One region of the Paenibacillus sp. FSL R5-0914 genome, then DNA from elsewhere that is predicted to be linked to it. Evidence: riboswitches for the same ligand, from Rfam matches in the RefSeq annotation. Region 1 holds a riboswitch; each other region holds the start of a gene.
What was found. A riboswitch is a leader RNA that binds a small molecule or an ion and turns the genes downstream of it on or off. The one in region 1 is predicted to bind cyclic di-GMP.

Region 1 (4,976 bases):
CTTCAATCTCAAATCGATGGCGTGAATGAGCAACTGGCCACCAACAGCCAAATTTGGAACGAAATCAATGGTGAGCTGAACGCAGCAGCAGCCGTCCTATTCCAGATTGGAGGATATATGACCTCTCTAGATTCAAACTGTCTAGAAATCAAGGATGAACAATTCTTCAGAGAGCTGCAAAGCAGCCTGAATCAAAGCGGTGTAATCTCTGAATCCCTGAATGCTTCCTTAAAGGGAGTCATCCAATATCTAAACTCCATACACGACATCGGGCTTCCATTTGCTTCGGTAGTGACCAGTGATGTATATGGACAACCCGAGTTACGCAACGAGGCGTTTCAGCAGCCGTTACCTTTCCTGATTCCTTTTAGTCAGCCGGCCGGAAATATCTCTAGCGAACTTACCTCCACTTATGAAAATCTCAATACTGAAATGAATGGTCTTAAAGAATCGGCTACTTCAGGAATCAGCAATCTTCAGAGTCAGCTCCAAATGATCAGTCAAACCCGTGAACAACAATTGGAAGCACTTGAGAAAGCCCGACTAGAGGCGCTGGAACAAACGAAGAAAGAAGAAGAACGTTTGGCACTGGAGAAAAAAGAAAAGCAAGAAGCTGAGGAGAAAGCAAAATCGGAAGTGACTCCACCGACAGGTGAAGCTGCTCCAGAGAAAATAAATAAAGAACAGCCTGAAGCCCCAGCCACTAACCCGGTCGTTCCGGAAATTGGTGAAGAGCTAACGATTCCAAAAGATGTACCACAGCAAGCGGTTCCTCAGGAGGCGCCAAAAGCGGAAGATACAACCACTTCCCCACCGGTAGCAACACCAGCCCCTTCGGACCCTCAACAAGTTAAAGGTGGCGAATAATATGCGGATTAAAAAAATGATCAACAATACATTATCGAGCATCATGCTTGTGATATTCATTCTGCTGGTGGTAGCCGTAGTTTTATCAAAGGCCTCCGGCGGTGAACCTGCCTTCTTCGGATACCAGATCAAATCGGTACTCTCAGGTTCGATGGAACCAGGGATTCAAACCGGATCGATTGTCGCTTTAAAACCCGGAGGAGATATGAATCGCTTCAAAAAAGGCGATGTGATCACCTTTAGAAATGAAGAAAACCTGCTCATTACTCACCGTGTTGTAGAAGCAACAATGAACAACGCTACTGGTGAAGCCATGTATCGCACGAAAGGCGATAACAATGATGCGCCCGATATGAACCCTACCAGTTCCACGAATGTTGTAGCTGAGTATACCGGGGTCACCGTACCTTACGTAGGTTACGCTATGAATTTCGCAGTTTCCAAAGCTGGAAGTGTTGTGCTCATGATCGTACCAGGCTTGATGCTCCTGCTCTATGCCCTGTATTCATCATGGAAGGCTGTAGCTGCACTCGAAAAGAAAAATGCTGCTATACTTCCCACCTCCCCACCTCCAACTGAAATACAGTAATCCGTTGATTGTCCGCTTCCGCTTACGAACCGGAAGTTACAATATATAACTTTTATAAAAAAACCACAAAAACCGAGGAGGAATTTTAATTATGGGTATCAAAAAAACATTGGGTCTTGGCGTAGCATCTGCAGCACTGGGTTTATCATTGATTGGTGGAGGAACTTTCGCTTACTTTAGCGACACTGCACAAAGCACCGCTACATTCGCAGCAGGTACACTGGATTTGAACTCTGATCCTTCTGTTATCGTTGATTTGAAGGATCTGAAGCCAGGCGATACGATCAAAAGAGACTTCAAACTAAAAAATGACGGTACACTTGATATCGGTTCGATCCTCCTCAAAACAGCTACCTCTATTAATGATGTAGGTGGTAACAACGGCGCTAACGATTTGGCAAAATCCATCAAAGTTAAATTCCTGGTGAATAAAGATAAAAGCGGCATCTTACCTGGTAGTGAAGAGAAAGTAGTTTGGGAAACTACCCTGGCCGATTTGAAGACTCAGACACCGGATCTCGTAAAAAATACTGGACTTGATGCAATCTGGGGTACTAGCGAAGCATCTGGAATTAAGGCCGGCACAAATGATAGCTTCACCGTTCAATTCGAATTTGTTGATAACGGCCAAGAGCAAAACTACTTCCAAAAAGATTCATTAACTCTGACTTGGGATTTCGTAGGTAAGCAAACTGCTGGATCCGCTAAATAATCTAATAAGTCTTCCATTCGAAGAGCAGCAGATTCTTATTCCGGAAAGCGGATAAGTAGATGCTGCTCTTCTCTTTACAATAAACTTTGTCGAATTTATTGATATTTGCTATACTAATAACAAAAATTACGGAGGGGCGTCAGCATAGTGCCACAAAATATGGGCCAACGTATCCAGCATCTCCGCCTAGAAAAGGGATTGTCCCTATCTGAGCTTGCGGACAGAGCGGATGTTGCTAAGTCGTATCTTAGCAATGTGGAGAGAAACATCCAATCCAATCCTTCAATCCAGTTTATCGAAAAGATCGCCGATGCGCTTCAGGTATCCATCCACGCTTTGCTCTATGGAGAACCTAATGATGCTGAGGAGTCACCTTTAGATTCGGAATGGTTCCGATTGGTGCAGGAAGCTATGGCCTCAGGCATAAGCAAACGCGAATTCAAGGAGTTTCTGGACTACCAGAAATGGCGCCTTGATCAGAAGGATTAATATTCCACCTGACCTGATAAGATCCTCTTCTACTCATACTATTAAACATAAGCGCCTTCGCCTCCTAACATGGACTGCGAAGGCGTTTGAATTCTAGCAGAATATAAGGACCAAGTCTGAAACTTATAGATTCTTATATAAAGAAAAAGAGCACAGCGAGTTATCGCTGTGCTCTTTTGATATCTAATGCTCTGAATGTATTACTGCACGGCTTGCACAGTCTTCTCATGAAAGAAGCGACGAATTTCATCTGCCTTTATGCCAGCCTTCTTAGCTGCTAATAATAAATGGACCCACTCTACGTCTAGATCAATGACCTGCTGTTCTCTGTTGCTTCCCTGGTTGGACTTGTCCAAAAAATCTCCTCCTAAGATTTTAGTCCCCAGGCAATCCGGCTGTCATAGTATTTCTACCTTAGACCCGCGACTTTGTGCCCCTGCCTTTCGGCAGGTTTACCTTTTACTGGACCCTTTACACGAAAGGATCTACTTTGAATATATGAAAATCGCTAACTGCAATAACATTATACTATACTAAAGTGGAAAAGTGTGTCGATTTCTGATTAGTTTTTCCATTAAAAAACAAAAAATAGAAGCGATTTTGTGCGATATCTTGTCCTATTAACACGATACTCGTCCCATTCATAAAATTAATTAAGCCAATATAATGATACTTCCTTCCCTATTAGTTAAAAATAAGGATATTAGAATCATTTTAGTGGGCCTTAGGAATGGGTAATGAGAAGAAACAGCGTTCTTTTCATTAGAACAAGCTAACCCATACCATTTTGCGAACGTATTGGACGAAAGAATGAATTGATTACACGTGTGGAAAGTAGCACAATAAGATGAGAAATGAAACCGCAATCATCACAGCTCCAGTAAGCGTTGACACAAAATGTCACGTATGGAGTTCATCCGTTAAGGAGGATGTATTCATGGCAGCCAAAGAGCCCTATAACGAATCCATTTGGAGTAAGTATTACGGACCCAATTTAGGCTACATTCAAGAAAGATATGAACAGTTTGTGAAAGATCCTTCCACCGTAGAGAATAATTATCGCGAGCTTTTTACAAATTCGGGTCCCCCACCCCTAACACCGGATAGCGAACCGGCTCCACAGCCTCGCATTTCGGGAGACACCGAATGGCTTAGAAAGGCAGTAAGAGCTTCCAAGCTAATCGCTAATATTCGTATATATGGCCATATGGCCGCTGATATTGATCCGCTTGAGCGCGATCACAATCCCATGGCTAAATATCTTGAACTCGAAACCTATGAGCTGACTCGTGAGGATCTGCTCGCACTACCTGCCACGCTCATTTGGGAGAATGCGCCGAATGATGTGCATACCGGATGGGATGCAGTTCAGCGTATGCGTCAGGCTTACACCAAGACAATCGCCTATGAATTCGGGCATGTGCATGAAGAACAAGAACTGAAATGGTTGAACAGACAGGCAGAATCCACAAGCTCACCAGCGCCTTTAAATAATGCAGAACGTAAAGAGCTGCTAAACCGCCTGATCCAAGTAGAGCAATTCGAAACCTTCCTCCACAAAACCTTTGTGGGTCAGAAGCGGTTCAGCTTGGAAGGCAATGACGCTCTCGTACCGATGCTGGATGAAATCGTACGCGCTGCTGCGCATGACGGCGCAGAGCATATTCTGATGGGCATGGCGCATCGTGGTCGCCTCAACGTTCTTGCACATATTTTGGGCAAACCTTATGACATTATATTTTCAGAGTTTCATCATTCTCCGAACAAGGAGCTTTTCCCTTCCGAAGGCTCTACAGGCATTAACTATGGCTGGACGGGTGATGTGAAATACCATCTGGGTGCAGATCGCGCTGTCCGTGAAGGAGAAACCGTACGCACAAGAATAACACTAGCGAATAACCCAAGTCACTTGGAATTCGTCAACCCTGTCGTGGAAGGCTTCACTCGTGCTGCTCAAGAAGATCGGAGCACAGCCGGATTGCCGAAGATTGATACCAGTAAAGCTATGGCGGTACTGATGCATGGCGATGCCGCTTTTCCAGGTGAAGGGATTGTTGCAGAAACACTTAATATTGGCAAACTTCAAGGTTATCAGAATGGCGGGACGATCCATATCATTGTTAATAACCGGATCGGCTTTACGACAGAAAGCGAAGACTCCCGTTCAACGCATTATGCGAGTGACATCGCCAAAGGATATGAAATTCCAATTATCCATGTCAATGCTGATGATCCTGAGGCCTGTATATCAGCCGTTCGTTTAGCTAGTGCATATCGCAATCAATTCAAAAAGGATTTCGTTATTGATCTCATCGGCTA
Region 2 (4,976 bases), 290 kb from region 1:
GATGCTTGTCCCAAGGGAAACCTTTATCTACCATTATTTTGCTATGGTGCCTTTTATGATTCTTGGTATTGTATATATAATGAAGTTGCTAGATAGCAAATATCCTGAGGCTCGTTATGTTAGTTATGTCTATGTGGCTGTTGCTTTACTGCTCTTTGTCGCGTTCTACCCTGTCCTGTCAGGGATGCAGGTAAGCGGAGATTATGTGAAGAATATGCTGCGTTGGTTCCCATCTTGGGTTTTCTAAGATTTTTTAAAAATATCTATAACAATAAGTTTATGCTTACAGCGTTATTATGAAGTACAGAAAGATGTAACGCTCCATAAAGCTTTTAGGAGGAATAAAGGTGAAAGCCAGATATAGTGTAATTGTACCCATGTTCAATGAGGAGCAAGTAATTAGCGTTACTTACGAACGTTTGAAAAAAGTAATGGACGAATGCGGCGATACTTATGAGCTAGTCTTCGTTAATGACGGAAGTCGTGATCGTTCGGCCCAGATGATTCGGGAGATCAGTGATCGGGATGAATGCGTCAAGCTAATTGACTTCTCGCGTAATTTCGGACATCAGGTAGCGATTACAGCTGGCATGGACTATGCCGAAGGTCAAGCGGTTGTTGTTATTGACGCTGACCTTCAAGATCCACCGGAGGTCATTTTGCAAATGATCGAGAAGTGGAAAGAGGGCTATGACGTTGTGTATGCGAAGCGGCTGAAGCGCCGTGGAGAAACGATGTTCAAAAAGGTAACGGCCAAGATCTTTTATCGATTGCTCAGCAGCATGACAAGTGTAGACATTCCCACGGACACAGGTGATTTTCGTCTTATTGATCGTAAGGTATGTGATGTCTTGCGAGGTCTCAAGGAAAAAAACCGGTATGTCAGAGGTTTAGTGAGCTGGGTCGGCTTCAAGCAGACGATGGTGGAATATGAGCGGGAAGAACGATTTGCAGGAGAAACTAAGTATCCTCTTAAGAAAATGATTCGTTTTGCGCTGGATGGGATCACTTCCTTTTCGCATAAGCCACTTAAGATTGCTACGTATGTCGGATTCTTTCTTTCCTTCTCGAGCTTTCTCTATTTATTCTTCGTATTGTTTCAAAGAATCTTTTTCACCTCATGGACGGTTCCAGGTTGGGCTTCCATTGTAGGGGTCAATTTGCTCTTTAACGGTATCGTTCTGATGCTGTTAGGTGTAATCGGTGAGTATATTGGACGAATTTATGACGAGTCTAAGGATAGACCGTTGTATATTGTCAGTGAGACCATAGGATATCGTAACGAAGAAGAAGTGGATCACCGGAAGGATTACAAAGATGTCAGATAAGAACTTTCGGACTGCTTTCATACAGTTTCTCAAATTTAATGCTGTAGGTCTGGTAAATACCCTCATTGATTTCGTAATCTTCACATTACTGAACTCACTTGGGATGGTATATGCGTTGGCACAGGTGATTTCTTATAGTGCAGGGACAGCGAACAGCTTTATATTGAATAAAAAAGTAACCTTCAAGGATCGTGATCGTGGCAATAAAGAGGGTTTTGATAAGACGCAGTTGCTGAAGTTTATCGTACTGAATCTGGTAGTACTCGGAATATCGTTGTTGCTAATGCATCTGTTGACTGACAAACTAGGCATTCAAGTGTTGATCTCTAAGGTATTAGTAACGTTTGTGACGGTGATCATTAACTTCTTCGGAAGTCGTAAATGGGTATTCTAAAGTTCAGTAGAACCAATCTACGGAGGTGAAAATCATGCGTAAATTCTCGTATGTGCTCATACTGGCGGGGATCCTTATCATGCTCTATCCAAAAGCTAACGAATGGTATAACGACTGGCAGCAGGATAAGCTATTAGAATCGGCTGAACTGAGCACCAGTGAAAGTACTCCACCACCTGATCTGAAGAGCAGATATGCCGAGGTCACTCAGCTACTAGCTGAGGAATCAGCTTTAGATGCACAAGCACAGCCGCAAGAAACAGAAAAGCCGGAACCGGAAATTGAAGTGGGTGGCAAAGTTATCGCATTAATTGAGATCGATAAGATCGATCTGAAGCTGCCAGTATTAGAAGGGGCTACTAAAGCGAATATGAAGCATGCGGCGGCCCATATGAAAGAAACAACTCCAATAGGAGAAATAGGGAACGCCGCAATAGCTGCACATAGAGCTAGAACTACGGGCAGATTGTTTAACAGATTGAATGAGGTTGTGATTGGGGATACGATTTCGGTAAAGACTAGCGATCAGACCTATAATTACGAGGTTTATGATATTTCTGTTGTACTTCCTAGTGATGTGTCTGTTCTAGACGGGAATAACAAAGATAAAATTCTTACTCTAATTACGTGTGACCCACTAGTAGATCCTACACATCGTTTGATTGTTCATGCCAAGCTTTCCTAATCGTTGACGAGAAATAACAAGAGAATTCAAATACAGAGAAATAACTATAAAATAATAGTAAATCTAGCAATTTTGTTCTTGTTTACGAGGATAAATATGGTAGTATAAGACTATAAAAGCTAAACACGATAAACGGCAAACCTATCGAAAGGTAGGGACGCAAAGCTAAAGGGCCTTCCCGTAAGGATGGCAGCCAGTTACCGAATGAAGAGGCTTTTTTTGTTTTTATAAAATATATAAGAATCTTAGATTCATATTTCTACTTGGACTGATTCTCTTAATTTGTCTAGTGAAATTAGAACAGATAGAGCTTATACGATAACGGCAAACCTATCGAAAGGTAGGGACGCAAAGCTAAAGGGCCTTCCCGAAAGGATGGCAGCCAGCTACCGAAAGGGGTTTTATCCGTGAAAAAGGTTTATTTTATGATGGTGGCGCTGTTCGTACTGATTACTGCGGTTCCGGTAAGCACAGCTCAAGCCGCAAGTGTAGATGCAAGCTGGTTGATTACATCGAAAGTGGCTCAAGGTGTTATTGGAATTAACTATGATATTCCGAAAGATAAAAGAATCAAACTCATGATCACTAAAGACAACAGCAGCTATACATATAACTTATATGCTTCTGGACAAGCTGAGGACTTCCCTTTACAACAAGGTAATGGTACTTATAAGGTTTCTGTTCTTGAGAACACAACCGGCAATAAATACAAAGCGTTATATTCCGAAGTAGTAGACGTAACCATGAGTGACTCGAACTCCGTATATTTGGGCTCCGTACAGAATGTGAAATGGAGTTCTTCTGATAAAGCGATCCTTAAGGCAAAAGAGCTTACAAAAGGCAAAACAACAGATGAAGAGAAAGTTAAGGCAATCTATAACTATATAGTTGCTAATGTACAATACGATTATTCTCTTGCTAATAACGTAACAACAGATTACATTCCGAACATTAACAACACTTTGAATACTAAAAAAGGAATCTGCTATGACTATGCTTCTCTTTTTGCCGCAATGCTGCGTAGTGTAGATGTGCCTGCTAAATTGGTGATGGGGAATACTAGCTACGTTACGCAATACCATGCATGGAATGAAGTGTTGATGGATGGGAAATGGGTTACTATTGATACAACGGTAGATGCATCGTCAGCGAAGAGTAAGAAGAATACGGATTTTATTAAGGCTTCAAGTAAGTATACTGCAGCAAAATACTATTAATTTGCATCGCTAGATTCATAACTCTATTAAATAAACAACTAGCTTAATTATTAAGCTAGTTGTTTATTTTTCTATTAGGGGTTGCTTTTCTATGAATAGATAGGTTATTATAGTTAAGCGTTGTTAGACAGCGTACAGGCAATGTTTGAGAGAGTTATATAAACGGCTTTCGAAAAATAAAGCTTGCATTACTGAGAACAACATGATATATTATAAGAGTTGCTGCTGAGACATTAAACGGCGTCAACGAGAACTTGATCTTTGAAAACTGAACAACGAGTGAGTAGGAAATCACGAAAGTGAAATCCAAAATTTAGAGAATTAATTTTCTCGTCAGATGTTTCAAAATGAGCATATCGCTCTTTTCAATACTAATTGGAGAGTTTGATCCTGGCTCAGGACGAACGCTGGCGGCGTGCCTAATACATGCAAGTCGAGCGGAGTTACTTTGGAAGCTTGCTTTCAAAGTAACTTAGCGGCGGACGGGTGAGTAACACGTAGGCAACCTGCCCCTTAGACTGGGATAACTACCGGAAACGGTAGCTAATACCGGATAATTTCTTTTTTCTCCTGAAGAAAGAATGAAAGACGGAGCAATCTGTCACTGAGGGATGGGCCTGCGGCGCATTAGCTAGTTGGTGGGGTAACGGCCCACCAAGGCGACGATGCGTAGCCGACCTGAGAGGGTGAACGGCCACACTGGGACTGAGACACGGCCCAGACTCCTACGGGAGGCAGCAGTAGGGAATCTTCCGCAATGGACGAAAGTCTGACGGAGCAACGCCGCGTGAGTGATGAAGGTTTTCGGATCGTAAAGCTCTGTTGCCAGGGAAGAACGTCCGGTAGAGTAACTGCTACCGGAGTGACGGTACCTGAGAAGAAAGCCCCGGCTAACTACGTGCCAGCAGCCGCGGTAATACGTAGGGGGCAAGCGTTGTCCGGAATTATTGGGCGTAAAGCGCGCGCAGGCGGTCATTTAAGTCTGGTGTTTAAACCTTGGGCTCAACCTGAGGTCGCACTGGAAACTGGGTGACTTGAGTACAGAAGAGGAAAGTGGAATTCCACGTGTAGCGGTGAAATGCGTAGATATGTGGAGGAACACCAGTGGCGAAGGCGACTTTCTGGGCTGTAACTGACGCTGAGGCGCGAAAGCGTGGGGAGCAAACAGGATTAGATACCCTGGTAGTCCACGCCGTAAACGATGAGTGCTAGGTGTTAGGGGTTTCGATACCCTTGGTGCCGAAGTTAACACAGTAAGCACTCCGCCTGGGGAGTACGGTCGCAAGACTGAAACTCAAAGGAATTGACGGGGACCCGCACAAGCAGTGGAGTATGTGGTTTAATTCGAAGCA
Region 3 (4,976 bases), 2.5 Mb from region 1:
TGGGATGCGCCGTTAATTAAACGGTGAATCATTAAAGAGTTAGTAGGAAAGATATATTCAGGAGTTTGACTTGCATAGGCAATAAGATCGATATCAGCGCCAGTGAGACCATTTTTATCCAACACATTACTGGCAGCCTCAAAAGCCATCGTAAGAGAATTTTCTTCCTCATTCTTAATGCTATAGCGCGTATCACGACCTAAAGTGGTCAGTAGACCTCGGATATCAATACCCTTTTCGTCAAAATGCTTAATAAAAAAGTCGTTACCAACTTTATTACTGGGATGATAGATATCAATGTCTTGAATACGAATTCCGGTCATATGAATGAATCCTCCTGAAAAACTCTATAGTTTTTTTAGTTATAAGAAGAATTAAGCTGTAACGGTGGAAATGATCTCGATGTTTTCTAGTCCTGCTTTACGACCCAGACGAGCAAGCTGCATTTTAAGAATTGGGTTATTCTCAAGGGTTAGATTTACTTTTACAAATCCATCATTCTTAAACATTACGAAGCAACCTTCCAAAAGAGGCACAACATCAGGAGCAGTTACGTTTAGCTTTCTGCAGTCGATTTGTAATTCATAGTCAGCTGGAGTGATAGGATTAATAGTTTGTTGATAAGCTTGGATAGATTTCAGACCATCTTCTTCAGAAAATGTTCCTTCCAGCTCAATATTGATCACTTTTTTAGTAGTGTCTGTCTTTAAAGTAAACTGTCCCACGTTAACATCTCCCGATATTTTAATTTTACTGAAAATAGTTACTTTATTTCTTCAATCGTTTCGAGAAGAATATTAAAAGCGGTGATGATTCTAGGTGCCCCTATAGCGGGTACTAAGTGTAATAGAATACCTTTGAGTTGTTCTACAGTAACTCCCACACGAAGAGCCATGACATAATGAACACCCAATTGATCAAACTGACCCATCGAAATCAGGGCAGAGATAACTGCGATTTCCTTCCAGTCAGCTTCGATTGTGTTGCGTTGAAAAATATCGCCGTAGGCATTCCCCATAATAAATTCAGCCAAATCGGGGAAATGTTCTTTAATCGGAGCCAGTGCTTTAGCTCCGTAGTCTCCAGAGAGATTCGTGAAGTGGTTCAGACCACTGTTTACATTGTCTTTCATAAGTGACCTCCTAATTTAGGTTCAAAGTACGGTGAGCAGTCGGAGGGACCTCATCACGGTCTGTTAGCAGTTCAATGACGGCAACACGGTTGATGGCAACAGCATCCTTGATGGCTGTTTCGAACTCCTCCGCTGTCTCACATTTGTAACCCTTAGCGCCTAGTGATTCTGCGAATTTCACAGCATCCATAGGGACTTCGTAGATAGTTCCGTCAATACGTCCTGTAGTTTTTTCCATACCTTTTAGAGCCATATCTAGCTGTTTATTATTCACAACAATGAATATGACAGGAATATCCTTGCAGACAGCAGCGTTAATCTCTGCGCCTAGCATCATAAAGCAGCCATCTCCTGTAATGCAGAAGATCGTTTCTTCTGGAGCAGCAACCTTTGCACCAATCGCCATTCCGATGGAATTACCCATACAAGCAAAGTAAGCATCGAAAACAAAACTGCCCGGTTTCTTAACCTTGTACCATTTCGCAGCATGGAAACCGTGACTTCCATCATCAACAAAGACTGTGCTGTTATAAGGAATCAAATCACTCATCGTACTCAAGACCGATGCAAGTGAAAGGTTTGGTAAAATCGGAGGCTCTTCGGTATAATCGGAATTTGTCGGTGCTTCGCGTTTTGTGATGTTGTTCGTGTCAATATTATTGAGATAGTAAACTAGATTGTCCCGTAGATCTCCAGTCACTGGAATCGTTTTAGAGAACAATATTTTTCCGACAAAAGTCGGATCGCTATCAAACTGAATTAATGTTGCAGGATGATTTTCCCTTTTAAGATTACAAATTGTCATATCACTTAAACGTGAGCCGAGAACGATAAATAGATCACTTTGATTCAGCAAGTCATCCCCATGGGTACAACCGCCTACTCCAATTGGACCGTGATAGAGTGGATGATCCCAAGCTATAGCCCCTTTACCACCTGGAGATGTAACTACAGGAATATTAAATGTTTCCGCTAATTGAATTAGCTCACTATGTGCTCCTGAGCGGTTAACGCCTTTACCCGCGATAATTATTGGATTCTTAGAGTTATTTATAGCATCAAGTACACGGTCGATATTAGCATGGCTAACCAGTGATTCGCGTTCAGGGATTACAATATTACATTCCTCTAGCAATTCCGTTTGTACATCAAAGGGAATACAAAGGTGAACTGGACCACGATTACCGCTCAAGGCAATGGATATGGCATGATTAAAGATTGTGCTAAAGTGGTCTCCACGTTCAATAAGCTTGCTATATAAGGTGGCAGGTCTAAACATATCAGCTAAATCAGCTAGAAAAGAGGTAGAGTCCTGACATTGGGGGATTCCAAGCTCTTTAATAGATTGATGGCCAGTAATAAATAGGACAGGTAGGTTGTTAGCCTTAGCATGTGCTGCTGCAGTTAATAGGTTTGTTCCACCAGGACCTGAAGTACCAAAAGCTACACCTAGTTTTCCAGTTTTAAGCGCATACCCGGCTGCTTCGAAGCCGGAACTGGACTCATGTCTCCCGGGAATAAATTCAATACCGTAATCTACCATTTTAAGAACAATAGGACAAATGGATTTCCCGATAATACCAAAGGAATGGGTAACACCTAGGTTCCGTAGTGCTTCCGACATGTAATCTGCGACTGTCTTCAAAAAATACACCTCACAAGTTGATTGTTATTTTAAAATCAAACATTAGAAAACCTGTGCTCTGAATTAGGGCACAGGTTGGTGGCATAAATCGCCATAGAGACTGAACAATTGTTCAGTCGTCTTGGTTTTCTGCAACCTGGCAGTCATGGCCTCTGATTAAAAATGAGGCTGTAGATCCATGGTTTTGCGTCATCCTCTTTCGAAGATTTTGCCAATATTAATTTTAAAATTTATAAGAAGAATTTTCCTTTACAATATATTCCTAGAGAACCTTTGTCAATATATTTTCGCAAATTAACTCGAATTTTGACGAAAGTCTTGTCCAACCTATGAAATAATAGATATAAAAAAACTCCCCCTAAGTCAAAACTTAGGAGGAGTTTTTGGACTTGTTTATATATTTTTGCAAGTGACTTAAAACTTGAAAATATGGATAGTCTTCTGTAGATTAAACACAGCCTGTGTCATTTTCTCAGTTTCTTCAGCAACGGACTGCAGGGCATTAATTTGTTCATTCATAGCGGCGGATACTTCCTCGGTGCCGGCAGCGGTTTGCTGTGTGATTGCAGAGATATTCTCTATTGCACTTGAGATTTTCAAGGCACTTTCCAACATCAGATCACTTTCAGCAGAGAAGGAAGAGATTTGCTCGGTAATATACTGCACACTTTGCACAATTTGAGCAAAGATATGAGCAGATTGAGTGATCATCTCATTCTGTACCTGTACGACTTCTTCGTTGATAGCGATATTGTCAATCGCTTGTTTGATATCAGTTTCGATGCTCCGAACTAAGCCAAAGACTTCCTTCGTTGAAGCCGTTGATTCTTCGGCAAGTTTACGAACCTCCTGTGCGACTACAGCAAAACCTCGACCATGCTCTCCGGCGCGTGCTGCTTCGATGGAGGCATTCAGCGATAAGAGGTTGGTCTGCTCAGCGATCTCTGTGATGGTTTTTGTAATCATCGTAATTCCGCGAGCATTATGAGACAGGGCTTCGATAGTATCAGCTACTTTTTGAGTAGCCTGGATGTTTTTGCGCATGCCTTCAGCTTGAGTATCAACGGACTGCCGTCCTTGTTCAACTAGTTCTAATGTATGTATTGAACGTCTGTTCATTTCTTTCGTTGAGTTCGTATAATTGGATACTTTATTCTCAATATCTTTAATAGATTCTGTCATTTCAGCGATATCCGTAGATATTTCATTTGCACCAAGAGCTAGCTCGTTAGACGAAGAGGCTACCTGTGCCATGACAATTTTCAAATTCTGATTCTTATCTTCGATTCCACGGCTTGCATCCATAACTTGACGAGTGATTTGTGATGCTTCTGTCAAAATCTTCTTGAGCTTGTCAATCATAGTATTAAAGGAACGACTTACGTCCCCCATAGACCCGTTCTCATCGGCTCTACTAGTAAAATCCCCTTTTGAAATACTATGAGATACATTCGCGATGTCATCAAAAGAAGATGTAAGCGTTCTCTCGATAAAGCGGGCCACGGGGAAAGTTAGAGCAGCAAGAACTACGATTAGAACAATACCCAAAATAATGTTGCCTAAGATCATAAAAGTAACTAAAACAGGAATAGCAAATAGTGCGGCAACGAGGTAACATCCGGCAACAATTCTTTGTTTTAACGGAAGTTTATGCATCCAGTTCATTGGTATAATGTCCTCCTTATTAATATTATGTATTGGTGTTATTATATGGGATTTAAAGGTGATTGGTCTATAGTAAGAACTGACATAAATCTTCTTTTCGGAGTAGTTCTTTAGATTTCGTGTCAAAAATCCTCATAAATAGCGGAAATTTTTGCGATAGCAGACTTTACCATCTCTAAAAGTTCTTGCGGTGAAAGTACAATAACCGAGGGACTAAAAGAAAGGATTATCCGGCAGGCCGACTCGATCGTATTAAATTCGGCATCTACGTTTACCCACTCTGCTTTGCTAGTTGGCTCTATCAATTGGACAGAGACGAATCTTTCTCGCTGTAATTCTTTTAAGATAGATGTTCTAACCCTTAGCTTTACTTGATACTTTGGCAGTGCTGCTTTAAAGGCAGTGGTGGACTCTTCCCAGTACTGTTTTAAATCAAAGTCATCAGGTCTTTTAAACCACTCATGAGTCTCCTCAACGTTAACTAATCTGGACACACGAAAGGTCCGTAGTTCATCTTTGCTTTTGGCTACGACA
Region 4 (4,976 bases), 610 kb from region 1:
GACTACACCAAAGATTCGGAGTAGAGGAGCAAGGCAAACAGAGGATTGATCTTCGACTGACCCATCAGCAGTTCGCGGATATGATCGGAACGCTCAGGGAGACGGCTACCCTTGTGCTTAAAGATCTGCAAGAGCAAAAGATTATTGATATTCAACATCAGCAGATCACCGTGTTAGACCCGACGTATTTACTAGAGTATACGGATTTCGATTGAGAAGAGCAGTTCCGGGATCTTTTTCAGAGAATTGATTATTAAAGGGGTTATGAATGTGGCATGTAATCATTGTGTAGTAAGAGAGCTGAATTTTGAAATCAAGGCTCATGGTGAGCTTAATCTAAGGATTTTACCGGAGGTTATTCATCACTTGAGTAGAAGTAATACGATACATAAGGTAGAAGAAAATGTGATTACGATTAAGGAGGCTGGGGTGCGGGATTTTCTAGATTTCTGTAATGACCATATGGAGTCGGAGCAGTTTGAATTCCGTATAGATGACCAAACATGGAGACCTCTATCCGAATTACCCACTGTGCTTGATATGGAGTGGATTGATGAGGTTATAACTAAGGGCTTAGTTACTTGTCACTTCCAACCGATTGTGAACGTACGGGAAGAGATTTTTGCATACGAGCTCCTATCCAGATTTAAAAAAGAAGATGGGTCCCTTATCTATCCTAATGAGGTTTTTGCGGCGGCACGGAATCGTGGGCGTTTATATGCTTTAGACCGGTTATGTAGAATGACTGCTGTAAAATATGCTGCACCCTTAAATAAAAAAACGTTTATTAATTTTATCCCAACGTCGATCTACGCGCCAGAGTTCTGCTTAAGATCAACCGTTGAACTGGCCAATCAATTAGGCGTCGATCCCTCTCTTTTTGTCTTTGAAGTTGTTGAGACGGAGAAAGTGGATGATCTCGCTCATTTGAAAGCTATTTTGACATATTACAAGGATCGGGGATTTGAATACGCTTTAGATGATGTTGGCGAGGGCTTCAGCACGATCGAGATGTTATTGGAGCTTAAACCCCATTACATGAAGCTGGATATGAAATATGTTCAGGGTGTGTCCAGCGATCTGAACAAACAGGAAATAGCTAAACAATTTTTAGAAAAAGCTTTAGAAATCCAATCCGTTCCTTTAGCAGAAGGTGTGGAGTTTAGAGAGGACTTTGAATGGCTTAAGCAGAGTGGTTATCAGTTGTTTCAGGGATATTTATTTGGAAAGCCTGATCCGATTCCCAAACAGTGATCCTAATGAGTATAACTCCGTCTAGAGGATGAGATGAATTTCAGGTCAGAGTCTGAGTACAGCCAACCCCCGGGGTTGTATAATTAAGGTAATTGAGAAGGGGGACGGGATGGATATGAAATGGCATAAGTACATCACACACTGGGCGGATTCTAGAGGGTTAGGTGGACGAGAAATTGATTATCAATGGCCGTCTCCATCATTTCCGGTGGTAAGTATTCGCAGCAATTTGGGTCGATACTCAGGTCAGGGGTATGGTCACGGAAGCAAGCCACAAGTGAAGACAGCTGTTGGATTAATTGCTATTGGAGATGTAGCTGTAGGCTTGATTTCCATAGGTGCGATAAGCGTAGGGGTTCTATCCGTGGGTGCAATATCACTAGGAATGTGGTTAGCCCTTGGAGCGATAGCAATTAGCTGGCTTGGCTTCGCAGCTGGAGCGATTGCCATTGCAGGAGTGGCTGTAGGCGCGATCGCGATAGCCGAAAAAGCGTTGGGAGCTGTCGCCATAGGTGATACGGCATTTGGGGCGGTAGCCATAGGACGGATTGCTGGGGGAGCAGTAGCTATTGGCCAATGGGCATATGGTCTAATCGCAGTTGGCGAGCATGGCTTCGGGTTAATTCCCATCACGGGCGATGTGTGGAATTGGTTCCGGCGTTTGTTTGGTGCGGGGAGTTAAGTAGACCTCCAGTCCTAAAGGTTCCTCTCTCTTCCGGGATAGTCGATAAAGAATATCTATCACGATAGAAAAAGTAATTGCAATTACCTATTCGGATTTCATACCAATTAATCATGCGATCAGATGTAGCGTTATGTTACTCTTTGTAATGTATTCGAAACTTCATAGGCAAACCTATGGAAATGTAGGGACGCAAAGCTATAGGGACTAAGGTTATCATAACTATTGTCAGCCAGCTGCCAAAGAGTGTATTACGCTTTTTGTTAAAGTTTAATAAAAATTAAGTCTTAGTTTTTATGCGACTTTATACGCAATCAAGCTACTCTTTTGGGGTAGTTTTTTTTGTGCCTATTTTTAGGCACGGAAGAGATTCATATTACATCTGGGGGGTAGAAAAGATGAAAAAAATGATTGCGATCGCTACATCGGCAGCCATGTTAGCTAGTTTTTCGAGTGAGGCAGGTTATGTTTTAGCAAGTGATGTAAGCAAGGTAAGTGTAGTGAACACTGTAGTACAAAGCAAGGCTGACCTATTCAGCAATGCGTCAGTTATTCCGTTTGATCTGTACGGCAAGGCTATCCTAAGCGCTTATAATGATGTTTTTAGAATGAATCCTGCGAATATTAAATCCATTACCAATAACGGTGGCAACTACTCAGGTTCACCTATAGCTAAGGCTATGGATGGCGATATGAGTACGCATTGGGAAACGGGCAAACCGAACAGTTCAACGTTTACGAATGAGGTTGTCTTTGTTTTCAATGAGTCCACTGAATTAAATAGAATCGTATATGCTGCAAGACAATCCAGTGCAAAGGGGAAGGGGTTTGCTCAGGAATTTGATATTTATGGTTCAACTACGGATGCAGGCGATTATACGCTAGTATCCTCTGGAGAATATAAAGGCGGAGCAGGTGACGTAGTAGAGATTCAGTTTGCACCCACAGCCTTCAAGAGACTTAAATTTGTCTTCAAAAAAGCTAACCAAGATTGGGCGAGTGCGGCTGAGTTTTCTTTTTACAAAGAAGATACCGTATCCGCTAAAATGAAAAATTTATTTACAGATGATACCTTGAGTCAAGTTAGCGCAGCATTTAATACGGTGGGGAAATTAACGGCTTTAGAACAAGAAGTGCAGACACATCCACTGTACGCGCAGTTTCAAGCAGATATAGAGAATGCAAAAGTACTGCTGGAGAATCATCAAATAGAGGCAACAGCGGCTAAGGTTTCGAAGCTAAAAGGCTATGGTACAGCATATGAAAATGCCTATAGCGAAGCTTATAGAATGCCTAACTCTAATGTATCAAAAGTAACGGTGAACGGTGGGAGCTATCCAGGTACGAAACCGGAATACATGCTCGATGACCAGCCGAATACACACTGGGAAACGAACAAAAACAATGATGACAGCTTCACGAATGAAGTCGTGTTTGAATTAGCGCAAGCGAAAGTACTAGATAGATTGGCTTTTCTGGCTAGAGATAATCGTAAAGGCTTCCCAGAGGCTTTTGAAATTTATGCATCAGAAACAAGTAAGGGAGAAACCTTCCAGCTCGTATCTAGCGGAACCGCGACTAGTACGAATGATTTTCTGGAGTTTAAATTCGAACCTACGAAGTTTAAAAGATTGAAATTCAAGTTCACAAAAGCCAATATCAACAGACCCTTTGCAGCTGAATTTAGATTTTATACAGAGGATAAAGTAAGTGAAGCTGTAAATGGTATTTTCACAGATGGCACGATGAGTGCGGTTGTTCCTGCTTATAATAGCGTCGAAGCAATCAACGAATTAGAAGAAGCGGCAAAAGTACATCCGCTCTATCCAATCCTGAAAGATTCTTTGGATTTAGCTAAGAAGCTAGTGAATGGTGAAGTTCAAACCGAAGGCACCATCATTGAGGCGGAACAACGTGGAGATATGAAAAAGCATGCGCAGGAAAATCTGAGAATTGGTTTCGGTACGAACAACCAGCCTACAGGTCTCGTTGCAATGCCTGGAGATACAATCAACGTTTATGTGGACGCAGCTTCGAGCGATAAACTACCTTCTTTAGTCTTTTCTCAACAAGAGGCGGCTTGGAATGTTTGGGCTAGAGGTGTGCAATTGCGTCCAGGTAAGAACATTATAACCGTTCCTGAATTTGCTACGAATAGTTATTATGCACATGAAGTGACTAAAGGCGGTACAGTGTATATCGTCAATCCATATACAGCAGAGGAACAAGGTAAAGCACCTATGATCCGGTTCGAGGGGCTTACCAAGATCCCTATGATGACCAAGACTACAGATCCTGAACAATTTAAAGCCTTCTTAACCACCTATAAACAAAAATTAGATGAAGATAAGGCAGCGCATCCGAATGTTCAAGATCGCGAGCTCATCGATGTGGTGGAAATGGTCAGCGATCATGTTATTTTCACAGGAACTGCGACAGAAGCTTATAACAAGTTTATTACGCAAGAAAATGATCCGCTGGGTACCGTCACCGGCTATGATACTTGGATGAAGACGATCTTTGACTTCTATGGCTTGGATGGCAGTAGTGTGATTCATGATGCGAAGCTAATTCGTGAGAACATCCGATTGATGCAGCCTTATGGTGCGATGTATGCAGCGGGAGATCATACAGGGATACAAATTGGGACCGTAGGGACGATGTTAGGTGATTTTAACAAAGTCTATCCAGGCTGGGGATTGAATCATGAAATAGGGCATCGCTTGGCGATGGGTGAACGAGAATATGGTGAAGTAACCAATAATATGGTGTCTATGCTGATGTCAGTCTATGCGGACTCGATGGATACTCGTATTCCTTTTGAAAGTGATATTTATAAATATGTAATCGAAGAAAATAAAGTGGTTATGAATCAGCAGGGCTTATTTGCACAGCTCGGTGCCTATTGGCAGTTAGAATTGGCGCATCCGGGTTACTGGACAGAACTGACCAAGCTGTACCGCGAGCGGAAGGTCTCCCTTCCGAACGGCGACAATTCCAAGCAGCAGTATTTGGTGGAGTTCTCCTCTGAAGTGCTGGG

Region 2: linked by a shared signal. The riboswitch ahead of MKX60_RS00735 (transglutaminase-like domain-containing protein) and the one ahead of MKX60_RS02050 (anti-repressor SinI family protein) in region 1 are both predicted to bind cyclic di-GMP.
Region 3: linked by a shared signal. The riboswitch ahead of MKX60_RS13230 (thiamine pyrophosphate-binding protein) and the one ahead of MKX60_RS02050 (anti-repressor SinI family protein) in region 1 are both predicted to bind cyclic di-GMP.
Region 4: linked by a shared signal. The riboswitch ahead of MKX60_RS04745 (NPCBM/NEW2 domain-containing protein) and the one ahead of MKX60_RS02050 (anti-repressor SinI family protein) in region 1 are both predicted to bind cyclic di-GMP.

What each region holds. Positions count from the first base shown of each region.
Region 1 covers NZ_JBBORH010000001.1:479,980-484,955, forward strand. The annotation lists gene MKX60_RS02030 (hypothetical protein) at 1-867, shown strand, start outside; gene sipW (signal peptidase I SipW) at 869-1,456, shown strand; gene MKX60_RS02040 (TasA family protein) at 1,548-2,168, shown strand; gene MKX60_RS02045 (helix-turn-helix domain-containing protein) at 2,328-2,657, shown strand; gene MKX60_RS02050 (anti-repressor SinI family protein) at 2,858-3,013, opposite strand; cyclic di-GMP riboswitch class I at 3,040-3,124, opposite strand; gene MKX60_RS02055 (2-oxoglutarate dehydrogenase E1 component) at 3,595-4,976, shown strand, end outside.
Region 2 covers NZ_JBBORH010000001.1:186,920-191,895, reverse strand. The annotation lists gene MKX60_RS00755 (phospholipid carrier-dependent glycosyltransferase) at 1-247, shown strand, start outside; gene MKX60_RS00750 (glycosyltransferase family 2 protein) at 348-1,328, shown strand; gene MKX60_RS00745 (GtrA family protein) at 1,318-1,722, shown strand; gene MKX60_RS00740 (class D sortase) at 1,757-2,407, shown strand; cyclic di-GMP riboswitch class I at 2,532-2,612, shown strand; cyclic di-GMP riboswitch class I at 2,721-2,801, shown strand; gene MKX60_RS00735 (transglutaminase-like domain-containing protein) at 2,815-3,624, shown strand; rRNA gene MKX60_RS00730 (16S ribosomal RNA) at 3,997-4,976, shown strand, end outside.
Region 3 covers NZ_JBBORH010000001.1:3,002,347-3,007,322, forward strand. The annotation lists gene MKX60_RS13215 (3-oxoacyl-[acyl-carrier-protein] synthase III C-terminal domain-containing protein) at 1-323, opposite strand, end outside; gene MKX60_RS13220 (hypothetical protein) at 375-725, opposite strand; gene MKX60_RS13225 (carboxymuconolactone decarboxylase family protein) at 764-1,132, opposite strand; gene MKX60_RS13230 (thiamine pyrophosphate-binding protein) at 1,143-2,786, opposite strand; cyclic di-GMP riboswitch class I at 2,905-3,000, opposite strand; gene MKX60_RS13235 (methyl-accepting chemotaxis protein) at 3,192-4,442, opposite strand; gene MKX60_RS13240 (helix-turn-helix transcriptional regulator) at 4,565-4,976, opposite strand, start outside.
Region 4 covers NZ_JBBORH010000001.1:1,086,605-1,091,580, forward strand. The annotation lists gene MKX60_RS04730 (Crp/Fnr family transcriptional regulator) at 1-215, shown strand, start outside; gene MKX60_RS04735 (EAL domain-containing protein) at 367-1,254, shown strand; gene MKX60_RS04740 (hypothetical protein) at 1,364-1,936, shown strand; cyclic di-GMP riboswitch class I at 2,094-2,180, shown strand; gene MKX60_RS04745 (NPCBM/NEW2 domain-containing protein) at 2,335-4,976, shown strand, end outside.